Regions from separate parts of the Mesorhizobium sp. ANAO-SY3R2 genome, predicted to be linked through region 2. Evidence: riboswitches for the same ligand, from Rfam matches in the RefSeq annotation. Region 2 holds a riboswitch; each other region holds the start of a gene.
The links. A riboswitch is a leader RNA that binds a small molecule or an ion and turns the genes downstream of it on or off. The one in region 2 is predicted to bind cobalamin.
Positions count from the first base shown of each region.

Region 1 (3,098 bases), 500 kb from region 2:
ACACTCCTGACAAGTCCTGGACCGCGGTCCTGCTAGCATCTGCAGCAAGAACTGATTCCACTGCCCTTGCGTCATCCACCTTGAGACTGCGATAGCTTGCCGCAATGAAGGAAAAACTCTCGCTTTCCGCCGCCCGCCGCGTTGCTTTGGCGGCCCAGGGTTTTGCCGACCCACGCCCTTCGGGTGCCATCACCCGACGGCACCTGCAGCGCGTGCTCGACCGAACCGGCCTGTTCCAGATCGACTCGGTCAGTGCCGTGGTCCGCGCACACTACATGCCGCTTTATTCGCGCCTCGGGCCCTACCCCATGGCGCTGCTCGACGAGGCGATGCAGTCGCGCAAGCGCCTGACATTCGAATACTGGGCGCATGAAGCCTCGCTGCTGCCGCTCGACACCTGGCCTCTGATGCGCTGGCGCATGGAACGCGCCGCCAATCACGACGGCATGTATGGCGGCCTGACCAAATTCGGCCGCGACAACAAAACCTATATCGACGAGATTTTTCGCCAGGTCGTCGATCGCGGGCCGATCGCCGCGTCCGACATAGAAGGAGCGAAAGGCTCCGGCGGCTGGTGGGGCTGGAGCCGCGAAAAACACGCCTTCGAATGGCTGTTCTGGGCCGGCCGCATCACCACCCATTCGCGCCGCGGCTTCGAGCGGCTCTATGATCTGCCCGAGCGCGTGCTGCCGGCGGCCATATATGATCGCCCCGTTCCTGCCCCGGCCGATGCCCAGCGCGAACTGCTGCGAATCTCCGCCCGCGCCCATGGCGTGGCGACCGCCGCCTGTTTGCGCGATTACTTCCGCCTGTCCCCAGCCGACATGAAAGGCCGCATCGAAGAACTGGTCGATTCGAGCGAACTGATTCCCGTGCGCGTCGAGGGCTGGGACAGGCAGGCCTATCTGCATGCCGAGGCGCGCATTCCGCGCAAGGTGCAGGCACGCGCGCTACTCGCGCCATTCGATCCGCTGGTCTTCGAACGTTCCCGCGCCGAAAGCCTGTTCGGCTTCCGCTATCGCATCGAAATCTACACGCCGGCGGAAAAGCGCCAGTACGGCTATTATGTGCTGCCGTTCCTGCTCGGCGAGCGCATCGTCGCCCGTATCGACCTCAAGGCCGACCGGCCGGCAGGCGTCCTGCGCGTCCATGCCGCCTATTCAGAGCCCTGCGCCCCATCGGAAACGGCTGCCGAACTCCATGAAGAACTGGAGCAGATGCGCGCCTGGCTCGGCCTCGAACGCATTGAGGTAACGCCAGCCGGCGACCTCGGGCCGGCGCTTCGCGACATTGCGGGTCGCTCGCTTGCGTTGACTCCTCCCCTCACGAAAGCCTAAATCGCCATCAGACGGTCCTTCGCCCGCAACGGCGGAGGCTAAGAGGGAATGCGGTGCGGCGCTTTGGCGTCAAATCCGCGGCTGTCCCCGCAACTGTAAGCGACGAGCCAAGGCCGGTAACCACTGGGATGTACTCCCGGGAAGGCGGTGCGAAGGCGACGACTCGCGAGCCAGGAGACCTGCCGTCTGCAACATTGATCCGATCGCCTGGCGGGTGTCCCAGGCAAGGAGCCTGGTATTTTGGAACTCGACGACAATCCCTCGGTCGAAATTGGGGACGCATCCAGCGGTGACGCCGACACGCGCGCAGCTGCGGTGACGATTCTCGTCTGCTCGTCCTGCCGCGACGAAACCGGCTCGGATGCGCATCCCCGCGCCGGCACCCGACTGGCCGAAGATGCCAGGCTTGCGGCCAGCGGCGAAAATATCGCCGTGCGCAGCGTCGAGTGTCTCGGCAATTGCAAGCGCCGCCTGAGTGCGGCCCTCATTCGCAATGGTTCGTGGAGCTACGTCTTCGGCGATCTCAGGGTCACATCGGGCGAAGACCTCGTCACCGGGGCAAAACTCTTTTCCACCTCGACCGATGGCCTGATCCCGTGGCGCGGCCGTCCCGACAGTCTCAAGCGCGGCCTCATCGCGCGCATCCCCCCACTTGCACTCATCAAGGAAAACAAATGACCGCCTCCGTCGAACGCGTTCCCTGCACCGTCGTCACCGGCTTTCTCGGCGCCGGCAAGACGACGCTGATCCGCAACCTGCTCGAAAATTCGAAGGGCAAGCGCCTCGCCATCATCGTCAACGAGTTCGGCGATGTCGGCATCGACGGCGAAATCCTGAAGGGTTGCGGCATCGACACCTGTCCAGAAGAAAACATCGTAGAACTGGCCAATGGCTGCATCTGCTGCACCGTGGCTGATGATTTCGTGCCCGCGCTCGACCAGATCCTGGCACGCACGCCGCGCGTCGACCACATCCTGATCGAGACCTCCGGCCTCGCACTGCCCAAGCCGCTGGTCCAGGCCTTCCAATGGCCGTCCGTCAAGAGCCGCGTCACCGTCGACGGTGTCATCGCCGTGGTCGACGGTGCAGCACTCGCGGACGGCAAGGTCGCTTCCGACATGGACGCGCTCGCCGCCCAGCGTAGCGCCGATGATTCGCTCGACCATGACGATCCGGTCGAGGAGGTGTTCGAGGACCAGGTCGCCTGCGCCGACCTCATCATTCTGTCGAAGAGCGATCTGCTCGACGCCAACGGCCATGCCCGCGCCAACGCCATCATCGGCGAGCACCTTGCGCGCGCGGTCAAGATCGTGCCGACAGCACTCGGCAAGGTCGATCCCTCCGTTCTGCTCGGCCTCGGCCTCGCCGTCGAGGACGACATCGAAAATCGCAAGACCCATCACGACGGCGCTTTCGACCACGAGCACGACGACTTCGACACCTTCGTCATCGATATCCCCTCGATCGCCCATCCCGATGAACTGGCCAAGCGCGTCGCCACCGCAGCCGAAGAAGAAAACGTGCTGCGCGTGAAGGGCTTCGTCGAGGTCGGCGGCAAGCCGATGCGCCTGCTGGTCCAGGCCGTCGGCCCGCGCGTCAACCACTATTACGACCGCGCCTGGACGGCCGAGGACGACCGCCGCTCGCGCCTGGTCGTGATCGGTCTCAAGGGGCTCGACCGCCCGGCCATCGAGCGCATTCTGGTAGGCTAGGCCGGATGCACATCCTCACCACCACCTCCGCCTCGCTCGACGATCTCAT
Region 1 covers NZ_CP159955.1:1,314,237-1,317,334, reverse strand. Annotated here, with positions in the region: gene ABSY17_RS11105 (winged helix-turn-helix domain-containing protein) at 105-1,337, shown strand; cobalamin riboswitch at 1,333-1,539, shown strand; gene ABSY17_RS11100 (DUF1636 family protein) at 1,578-2,015, shown strand; gene cobW (cobalamin biosynthesis protein CobW) at 2,012-3,049, shown strand; gene cobN (cobaltochelatase subunit CobN) at 3,055-3,098, shown strand, end outside.
Region 1: it holds a riboswitch for cobalamin, as region 2 does, so the genes downstream of both, ABSY17_RS11100 (DUF1636 family protein) here and ABSY17_RS08705 (ABC transporter ATP-binding protein) in region 2, are expected to answer to the same signal.

Region 2 (3,098 bases):
TCGCTGCCGCGAGCCGCTTGATGGCTTCGATGTTGCGCGGACCGGGCGTCGCTTCGATGTATTCGAGCACGAAGAAGCGGTTGTTCTTCACGGCGGGAATGTCCTTGAAGGCAGGGTTGGTGCGCATGAATTCGATCTTCTGCTCGGCCGTCACCTCGCCGTAGTTGACGATTACCACCATGTCGGGGTTGCGCTCGATCACCGGCTCCCAGCCGATCTCGGCCCAGCTCGACTCGACATCGTCGGCGATGTTCTTGCCGCCCGCCGCCTCGATGATCGCCGTCGGCATGGCGTAGCGGCCGGCGGTGAACGGCTTTTGCTCGCCGGAATCGTAGAGGAACACGTTGACCGGCTTGTCGAGCTTGGGCAACGTCGCCTGGAAGTCGGAAAGTTCCTTCTCATAGCCCGCTACAAGCTCTTCCGCCTTTTCGCGCACACCGAAGATCGCGCCGAGATTGAGCAGGTCGGCATACATGTCCTGAAGCGTCGACTTGTCCCGCTTCATGATGTGGATGCAGCTCTCGGTCAGCTCGTAGACCGGGATACCGAAGGGGGCGAGTGTTTCGGGGGTGACGTCGCCGCCGACTTTCATGCCGTAGTTCCAGCCGGCGAAGAACAGGTCGGCGTCTGCGCCCAGCAGCACCTCCTTGGTGGGGTATTTGGGCGCCAGTTCCGGCAGCTCGCCGACGCCGGCGCGCAGGCTCTCGTCGAGTGTCTTCCAGCCCGAGATGCCGGTGTAGCCGACCATCCGGTCGGCAAGGCCCAGCACCAGCATCATCTCGGTCAAGTTCACGTCATGCGACACGGCCCGCTGCGGTGCTGCTGCGAAGGTGACATCCCGGTCGCAACTCCTGACGGTGGCGGGAAAGCCGCTTGCTGTGGCGGAGGCGCATGTGGCGAAAAGTGCGGCGGCAAAAATTGACAGGCGCATGTGGGCTCCTTGGGTTGGCGTGGTTAGCGTTCGAGGTGGAAGGAAAAGCGGGGGCGGCCGGTGATCGGGTGGTCGTCGAGGGTAGCGCCGACGGAAAAGCTTTGGCGGATGCGCTCGGGCGTCAGGATGTCGGCCGGCCTGCCGCAGGCCACGGCACGACCGCCGTCCATCACCAGCACGCGGTCGGCATGGGCGGACGCAAGCGCCAGGTCGTGCAAGGAGACGATGACGGTGCAGCCGAGATTGCCGAGCAGTTCCAGCACTTCGAGCTGGTGGCGGATGTCGAGGTGGTTGGTCGGCTCGTCGAGGATCAGAAGGTCGGGCCGCTGTACCAGCGCGCGGGCGATCATCACCCGCTGCTTCTCGCCGCCGGACAGCGAGCCGAAATCGCGCGCTGCGAGCGTGGTGAGACCAAGCAGGGCAAGTGCCGCCTCGACCTGGTCATGGTCGCAGTCTCTGGTGCGAAAGCCCGTCACGTGCGGCGTCAGCCCCAGCTCGACGATCTCGGCAACCGTCAGGCCGAATTCGGAGGCGCTCTCTTGCAGCACCGTGGCGATGCGGCGGGCGCAGTCGCGCGGCTTCATCCGCCAGATGTCGGTGCCGTCCAGCCTGACCGTGCCTGCGGTCGGGCGGTGAAAGCGGTAGAGGCAGCGCAGCAGGCTCGACTTGCCGGCACCATTGGGGCCGACGATGGCCAGCATCTCGCCGGGCGCCACCGAAAGCGTCACCGGTTGAAGGATGGATTTCGAGGCGCGCGGACCCCAGCAGACTCCGTCGAGTTCGAGGAGGGCGGGGGAGGACCCTACAAGGCGGCTAGCAGTCTGGGCGCGGTCGAGCATGCCTTGTCTCCACAAAGGGGTGGAGCAGGCAGAACGATCCGGTAAGCGCGCCGGTACCGCAAAAGGCAGTCGCAACCATCAGCATCTCCGCGGCACACCCCGGCCGGTTGAGTTAATCGGATGATGGCAGGTCTCCTGGCTTGCGGGTGATCGCGCCTCGGGACCTTCCCGGCCTTGCGGCCAGTGGCATATTCCCGACTTGCTATCCGCTTACAGTTGCGGGGGCAGCCACGGTTTTGCGCCCGAAGGCAACGCACCGTGTTCCCATTTTAATCCACTGCCGATTCGGCAGCTGGAACCATCACCTCGTGGCTAGACGAACGTCGGGCGGCTGGCAAGGCACCGCAGGTCGCCCACGATCAGGCGCGGTCCGGAGGTATAAAAAAGGGGCGCCAGAAGGCGCCCCGTCCGATGTCGAAGTCGTGCGACCTCAGTTCTTCTTCGGTAGCTTGTAGGCGACGACGTAGTCGCCGCGGTCGGGCGACTGGCGTGCGCCGCCGGCCGAGATGACCACGTACTGCGTTCCGCTTTCGGGCGAAACGAAGGTCATCGGCGTGGCCTGGGCGCCCACCGGCAGACGACCCCTCCACAGCTCCTCGCCGGTTTCCACGTCGAGGGCGCGCAGATAGTAGTCCTGCGTGCCGGCGTAGAAGACGACGCCACCCGAAGTGGCGATCGGACCACCCAGCGTCGGCATGCCGATCGGGATCTGCAGGCCGGTCTTTATGCCCAGCGGGCCGGTATCCTCAAGCGTACCTGCCGGAACCTGCCAGACGATCTGGCGGGTCTTGAGGTCGATGCCGGTGAAGGTGCCGTAGGGCGGCTGGTGGCAGGGAACGCCGAGCGGCGACATGAAGGCTTTCTTCATCGCGCCATAGGGCGTGCCCTTCTGCTGCGACAGGCCGTCATGAGCGGCCGAGCCTTCGTACTTGTCGGTCTCCTCGCGCGGCAGCAACTGCGCGATCTGCGGCATGCGGATGTCGTTGACGATCATCAGCCCGCGGGCCTCGTCGATCGCCGCACTGCCCCAGTTCATGCCGCCATAGTAGCCCGGGAAGATGATCGAGCGCGTCCGGCCGGTGGGCGTGAACTCGCCCTCGTAGCGCAACTTCTTGAACTCGATGCGGCAGTAGAGCTGGTCGTAGGGCGTGGCACCCCACATCCGTGCCTCGGTGAAGGGCTCGGTGCCGATGGTCGGCATGCCCACCGAATAAGGCTGCGTCGGCGACAGGAAGTCCTCCGGCACGCCGCCGGTCTGCGGCACCGGGCGCTCCTCGACCTCGGCGATCGGCTTGCCGTCGCGGCGGTCGAGCATGAAGATCTGCCCG
Region 2 covers NZ_CP159955.1:817,164-820,261, forward strand. Annotated here, with positions in the region: gene ABSY17_RS08700 (ABC transporter substrate-binding protein) at 1-931, opposite strand, end outside; gene ABSY17_RS08705 (ABC transporter ATP-binding protein) at 955-1,770, opposite strand; cobalamin riboswitch at 1,878-2,088, opposite strand; gene ABSY17_RS08710 (membrane-bound PQQ-dependent dehydrogenase, glucose/quinate/shikimate family) at 2,201-3,098, opposite strand, start outside.

Region 3 (3,098 bases), 200 kb from region 2:
CGGCGCCGGGCCAGACCTCGTTCACCCGCCAGCAGGTGCCGCTCGGCCTTGGCCATGCGGTGTGGTGCGCGCGCGAACTGGTAGGCGACGAGCCCTTCGCGCTGCTTCTGCCCGACATGATCATGCAGTCGGAAAAGAGCTGCATGCGTGAAATGGTCGAGCTTTACGCCGAGACCGGCAACAACATCGTCGCCGTGCAGGAGTGCGATCCGGCCGAGGCGCACAAATATGGCATCGTCGGCAAGGGCAGGGCGGTTCACACCGGCTTCGAGATCGAAGGCATGGTGGAGAAGCCGAAGCCCGGCACCGCGCCGTCGAACTTGTATATCAATGGCCGCTACATCCTGCAGCCGGAGATTTTCGACCTACTGGCCAAGCAGGAGCGCGGCGCGGGCGACGAGATCCAGCTCACCGACGCGATGCTGAAGCTCGAGAAGACCCAGCACTTCTACGGCTACCACTATCGCGGCCGGACCTTCGACTGCGGCTCGCCGGAAGGCTTCGTCGAGGCAAATGTCGCTTTCGCGCTGTCGCGCACCGATCTCAATGCGCATATGGCAGACGTGATCGAAGGCCTGTTGCGCGAGACGAAGGCCCGCCGCTAACCGATTGCCATGTCGCCCGCGCGCCGGTTTTGGACGCGCGGGGGGTGGCATCGTGCCCTGCCGGCCTCTAAAGACGGTCCGCTAGGTGCCCGCAGCAATGCGGGAGAATCGGGAACACGGTGAAAATCCGTGGCGTGCCCAACGCTGTATGAGGGACCGCATCGGCAAGTGCCACTGTTCGCAGGAGCGGGAAGGTGCTGTTGCGGGTTGAACTCGAGCCAGAAGACCGGCCTGGCAGAAATGGTCCACCGCATGGTCAGGCGGGCGGACGCCGTTTCTATCGCAAGGGGACACGCGATGCCGGCCACCAACAATCATGCAAGCCGTGGGTCATTCGACGCTGCGGCCCAGGACGCCGTCTACCGGGCAATCTTCACACGCCGCGACGTGCGCAGCCATTTCCTGCCCGATCCGCTCGACGACGAAGTGCTGGCGCGGCTGCTGCTTGCCGCCCATCACGCGCCTTCGGTCGGCTTCATGCAGCCATGGAATTTCATCGTCATCCGCGATCTGGCGCGTCGGCAACAGGTCCGCGACCTGTTCTTTGACGCTCGCCGGCAGGAGGTCGAGCATATCGGCGCGGATCGACAGGCGCTCTATCGCAAGCTCAAGCTCGAAGGCATCTGCGAAAGCCCGCTCAACCTTGTTGTCACCTGCGACCGCAGCCGCTCGGAAAACTCGCCGCTCGGTCGCTGGCACAACCCGGAGATGGACCTCTACAGCACCGTCTGTGCGGTGCAGAATTTCTGGCTGGCGGCGCGTGCCGAAGGCGTCGGCGTTGGCTGGGTCAGCATCATCGACCGGGAGGCGCTGAAGCAATTGCTCGCCATTCCCGATCACGCCGTACCGGTCGCCTATCTCTGCGTCGGGCGCGTATCCGAGTTCGCGCCAAAGCCTGATCTCGAGCGGCACGGCTGGGGTAGCAGGCTGCCGCTGGCAGATCTCATCATGAGCGAGGTCTTTGCCGGGGTGGGGGAGGAGCCTCTCAAGCGCATCGCCGCCGGCATGGCGCCATCAGCGGTTTAGCGCTGCACATTCACGCCGAGGAAGATGCTGTTGGTCGTGCTGTCGCGGCCGGGCAGCGTGCTGTTCATCGTTTCGTGGCGCAGCCGGCCGGTAAGCCCTGCATAGCGGCTGAGCCACCAGGTCAGGCCGGCTTCGGCGGTCAGGCCCAATTCGTGGTCGCCGGTGCCGGGATAATCACGCCAGCCTAGGCCCACCGTCGCCAGGCCGGTCAGGTCGGCGCGCATCTGGCGCTCGACGCCGAGGCGGCCGGCATAGAGCACCGAGCCGCTTTCGCCTGGTGTCGTCGAACCCTCGACACCAGTGGTGCCATTGAGGCGGACGATGGTGCCGCGCAGGGGTGACCATCTGAGGTCGGCGGCAACGGTCGCCGCGGAGACGGTGTTCAGGCGGTCGTCGTCGAAATTCTCCGACATCCAGCCGGCAGAAAGCTCGCCGCCGAATTTCTCCCCCATGTCGAGCTCGACGCCGGCGCGGACGCCCACCACGTTCGAAGAGCGTTCGAACCCGGCGGTGTCGAACGTCTGGTCGTAGATGCGGCGGCCATATTCGACCTCGCCAAATGGTGTTATGGCCGGCGACAGCTCGTAGCCCAAGCGGAACGTCCCGGCATAGAGCGTGGAGTTGCGGTCCTTCTGCGACAGCGTGGCGCCGCCGGGCAGGTCGGCGTTGCCGTAAATCTCGCTGGTGGCTTCGCCGGCCAGGCCGAGGCGAAGATTGCCGATATCTTTTTCCAGCCCCAGTGCGGCGTCGATGGTCTGCAGTGTCGCGCGCTCGGCCGGGCCGGCGATGACGACGGGCGAAGTCGCCGATTCCGGGCTGACAGTGTAGGCGAGCCCGCCGGTGGCACGGAGATCGTCGGCAAACTCCAGCTCCAGGGCGCCGTCGATGCCGCCGGCTAGATCCTTCACCTCCTGGCCGGACAGCGTTCTGCGGAAGCCGCCATAGGCATTGATGGTCGCCGAATGGGTCTCCCAGTCGGACGCCGCATTCAGCCGCACAGTGGTTTCCGACAGCACGGCTGACTGACCGTTGGCGCTCGAATTGGCGTTGGAGGTCGCGACGATGCCCTGTTCCAGGCCCGACCTGAGCACGAAGCTGCCCAGGCGGATGCCGACGGCCTCGAACGGGTTTTCGTCAGGCTGTCGCTGGCGCGCCTCGATGGCGCCTTGGCGCACCGATTCCGGACCCTGCCCGCCCTGAAGCTCGGAATCGACCGGGCCCTGGCGAACGACGGCGGTCATGATGTCGTCCGTTTCGACCGGGTTGGCTGGCCGCGCGGCCGCTGCCCCGGGCGGCGACATCAGCCGCAGGCGCGCCTCTTCCGCACGCTGGCGTGCGGTTGTCGCCGGGCGAATCGGTGCGGCTGGTGTGTCAAAATTGCTCTCCGCGCCCGGCGGTTCGCTGAACAGGGTGCTCGAATTTCCTGGCTGGTCGGGAACTGCGCCAGCGCTCACTGGCTGGTAGGTC
Region 3 covers NZ_CP159955.1:621,120-624,217, forward strand. Annotated here, with positions in the region: gene galU (UTP--glucose-1-phosphate uridylyltransferase GalU) at 1-605, shown strand, start outside; cobalamin riboswitch at 672-855, shown strand; gene bluB (5,6-dimethylbenzimidazole synthase) at 903-1,631, shown strand; gene ABSY17_RS07765 (outer membrane beta-barrel protein) at 1,628-3,098, opposite strand, start outside.
Region 3: it holds a riboswitch for cobalamin, as region 2 does, so the genes downstream of both, bluB (5,6-dimethylbenzimidazole synthase) here and ABSY17_RS08705 (ABC transporter ATP-binding protein) in region 2, are expected to answer to the same signal.

Region 4 (3,098 bases), 530 kb from region 2:
CCGCGCTTGAGTGCGCGCATCGCCGACACTTCGATGGCCACCACGCCCGCCACCGCCAACCAGCCGGCGGCGAAAAGCAGGTCCGAAATCGGCTCCGTGATCCATGGCAGCGGGTAGATCAGTCCCAGCACGACAGCCACCGCGATCGCCGCCAGATAGATGATCGGCGGCCATGGCACCCTGTTGGGCGCGACGTGGAAATTGGTCATTGCGCTCCTCCCATTGGCATTTCGCCGTCGGTCCGTGCGGTGCACATCTGGGCGGTGTCGCCGATATGCGCCCTCAGGTCCGTGCTCTTGTCACCAGCATAGATGCGATCGAGCGAATTATCCTTCTGCAAGTCGTCGAGCATGCAGACACAGTAGCGCGAGCAGAAATCGGTGTCGCGGCTCTGTTCGCAGGAGACCTGGCACGATCGGAGGAAACCTGTTTCGCGGGTTTCGATTGTGGCGGGGAAGATTTGCGCATAGGCCCAGACCAGCGAGATCAGCACCGGCTGGTGGATCAGGTAGAAGGCGAGGCTGTGGCGGCCGAAGAAGCCGACCGGCCGTGACCAGCGGCCCGGTTGCAACTGCGCCAGCTTGCCAAAAAGGTCGGCCCTCGAGGCCAGTCCCGCAGCACCAATGCCGGCAAGTACGGCGCCGAACCATGGAAACAGCGGCACGAAGTCATTGGAGCGCGGGTTGAACGTGGACAGGCCGATCCACAATAGAGCCGGATGGTTGAACAAGTCCGCACGCAAATAGTTCGGCGCGGCGATGACCAGGGCGGCAACGGCCAGCGTCAGCAGCGGCGGCAGGCGCAGGAAGGCGAGGCCGAGCACGCTGGCGAGAGCGATCTGGTGCAAGATACCGAAAAAGATGAAACTGTCTGGCGTGGCGACCCAGGTTGCAGCGGTGATTGCCAGCGCGGCAGCCACCACCATGGCCAGCCGGCGCCAGAAGCCCGGCCAACGGATGCCCTTGGCGTGCGCGAGCACCAGGCTGACTCCAACCAGGAACAGAAAGCTCGAAGCGATGCAGCGCGCAAACAGTCTCCAGTTGCCATAGGCGGTCATGCCCGGATCGGCATAGCCGAAGAATTCGAGGTCCCAAGTGAAATGATAGATCGCCATGGCGACGAGGGCTATGCCGCGGGCGATGTCGATGACTGCCACGCGCCGCGGGGAAACTTGAACGTCCTCTGATGTCGAATGCATCGTCGTGGCCATGGCTCGTCTTTTCGGGTGTTGCGCCGCCCATGCAGCACTATCATGGTTGAAGCGGGGCAGAAGAGGGAAGTGCTGCCGTCATGCACAGGGTTCAGGGACATGATTGGCCGCGCCAGTCGCTGACGAACGAATCTCGAAGAATGCGGCATCCACGACCGGCATCTGTGGCGGCTTCAGCATTTGGTCGCAGAACGAATGGCAGCGCGGACTTGACGCATTCTGGCGCTGCGGCGTCGGAATTTGGTTTGCCGCATGAGCCTTTTGTTTCTATAGTCGCGACCGTCGTCGGTTCCATTTGGAATCAAGAGGGAATGCGGTGAGGGTGTTTTTTGCCCGAAGCCGCGGCTGCCCCCGCAACTGTGTGCGGCTAGCTCTCCCCAAATGCCACTGAAGCGTGCTTCGGGAAGGCGGGGAAGGGTGTCGATCCGCAAGCCAGGAGACCTGCCGGCGACAAGTAGTACTCTCTATGCCCTCGGGTGGAGGGCGAAAGGACATTGATATGAACACTGTTTCTTCCGCAATCGGTGCCGGCGTTTCCTCGCAGTCGCGCGCCATGCAGCTTTCCCTGGCTGCTCTGCTTGGCCTTTTCGTCGTCGGCTTCCTCGGCTTCTCGCACATGGAAGTGGTGCACAATGCTGCCCACGACTATCGCCACTCGATGGCTTTCCCCTGCCACTGACGTAGGGTTTTCGCCATGTCTGTCTTTCGTAACGTCGTGTTCATCGCGGCGATCAGCGGCCTATTGGCCGGCGTGATCCTTGCCGCGCTGCAGACCTATGCAACCGTTCCGCTGATCCTCAAGGCCGAAACCTATGAAAATGCCGGCGGCGGCCATGACCATGGTGCCGCGCCAGTGGCTACAGCCGAGGCGACTGCCCCGGCTGCGGCAGCAACGGCCGCACCAGTCGAAGAGCAAGAAGCTTGGGGACCTGCCGATGGCTTCGAGCGTTTTGCCTATTCGGCTCTCGCCAACATCATCAGTGGCGTGGCTTTTGCGCTGATCCTGGTTGCTGCTTCGGAGTTTGCCGGCGGCATCGCCAACTGGCGCCAGGGCGTGTTCTGGGGCTTTGCCGGCTTTGCCGTCTTTACCCTGGCACCGGGCCTGGGCTTGCCACCCGAACTGCCGGCGATGCCGGCGGCTGATCTCGGTGCCCGCCAGATCTGGTGGACGATGACGGTGGTAGCCACTGCGGCCGGATTGGCGCTGATCGCCTTCAAGCAGTCGCTGCCGCTGGCCATTCTTGGCGTCGCGCTGATCGTTGCTCCCCATATCTTGGGCGCACCGCAGCCCGAGAGCCACGATTCGCCTGTGCCAGCCGACCTGCACCACAGCTTCGTCGTTGCGGTGACGATCACCAATCTGGTGTTCTGGGTGGTGCTTGGCGCTGTCGCTGGCATGGTGCGCAGCCGCTTTATGGGGGCGCAGCCTGAAGCGTTGCATGGCCGTCTTGCCTGAGAAGCTGACCTTCCTGCTCGGTGGCGCGCGCTCCGGTAAGAGCGCGCATGCCGAGCAGCGGATCACGCAATTTCCTGCGCCGTGGACCTACATCGCCACGGCTCAGGCCTATGACGAGGAGATGCGCGAGCGCATCTCTATCCACCAGTCGCGGCGTGGCGATGGTTGGCGGACACTAGATGCGCCGCTTGATCTCGTCGCCGCGCTCGACAGCGTCGCCGATGGCGAACCGGTGCTGATCGACTGCCTGACGCTGTGGCTTACCAATCACATGCTTGCCGAACATGACGTGGAAGCCGAAAGTGCACGTCTCGTCGATGTCCTGTCGCGGCCGCGCGGACCATGGTTCGTCGTCGCCAACGAGGTCGGGCTCGGCATCGTGCCTGACAATGCACTGGCCCGCCGCTTCCGCGATGCCGCCGGGCGGCTCAA
Region 4 covers NZ_CP159955.1:1,347,215-1,350,312, forward strand. Annotated here, with positions in the region: gene ABSY17_RS11250 (methyltransferase family protein) at 1-209, opposite strand, end outside; gene ABSY17_RS11255 (DUF1624 domain-containing protein) at 206-1,210, opposite strand; cobalamin riboswitch at 1,480-1,674, shown strand; gene ABSY17_RS11260 (CbtB-domain containing protein) at 1,710-1,889, shown strand; gene ABSY17_RS11265 (CbtA family protein) at 1,905-2,666, shown strand; gene cobU (bifunctional adenosylcobinamide kinase/adenosylcobinamide-phosphate guanylyltransferase) at 2,650-3,098, shown strand, end outside.
Region 4: it holds a riboswitch for cobalamin, as region 2 does, so the genes downstream of both, ABSY17_RS11260 (CbtB-domain containing protein) here and ABSY17_RS08705 (ABC transporter ATP-binding protein) in region 2, are expected to answer to the same signal.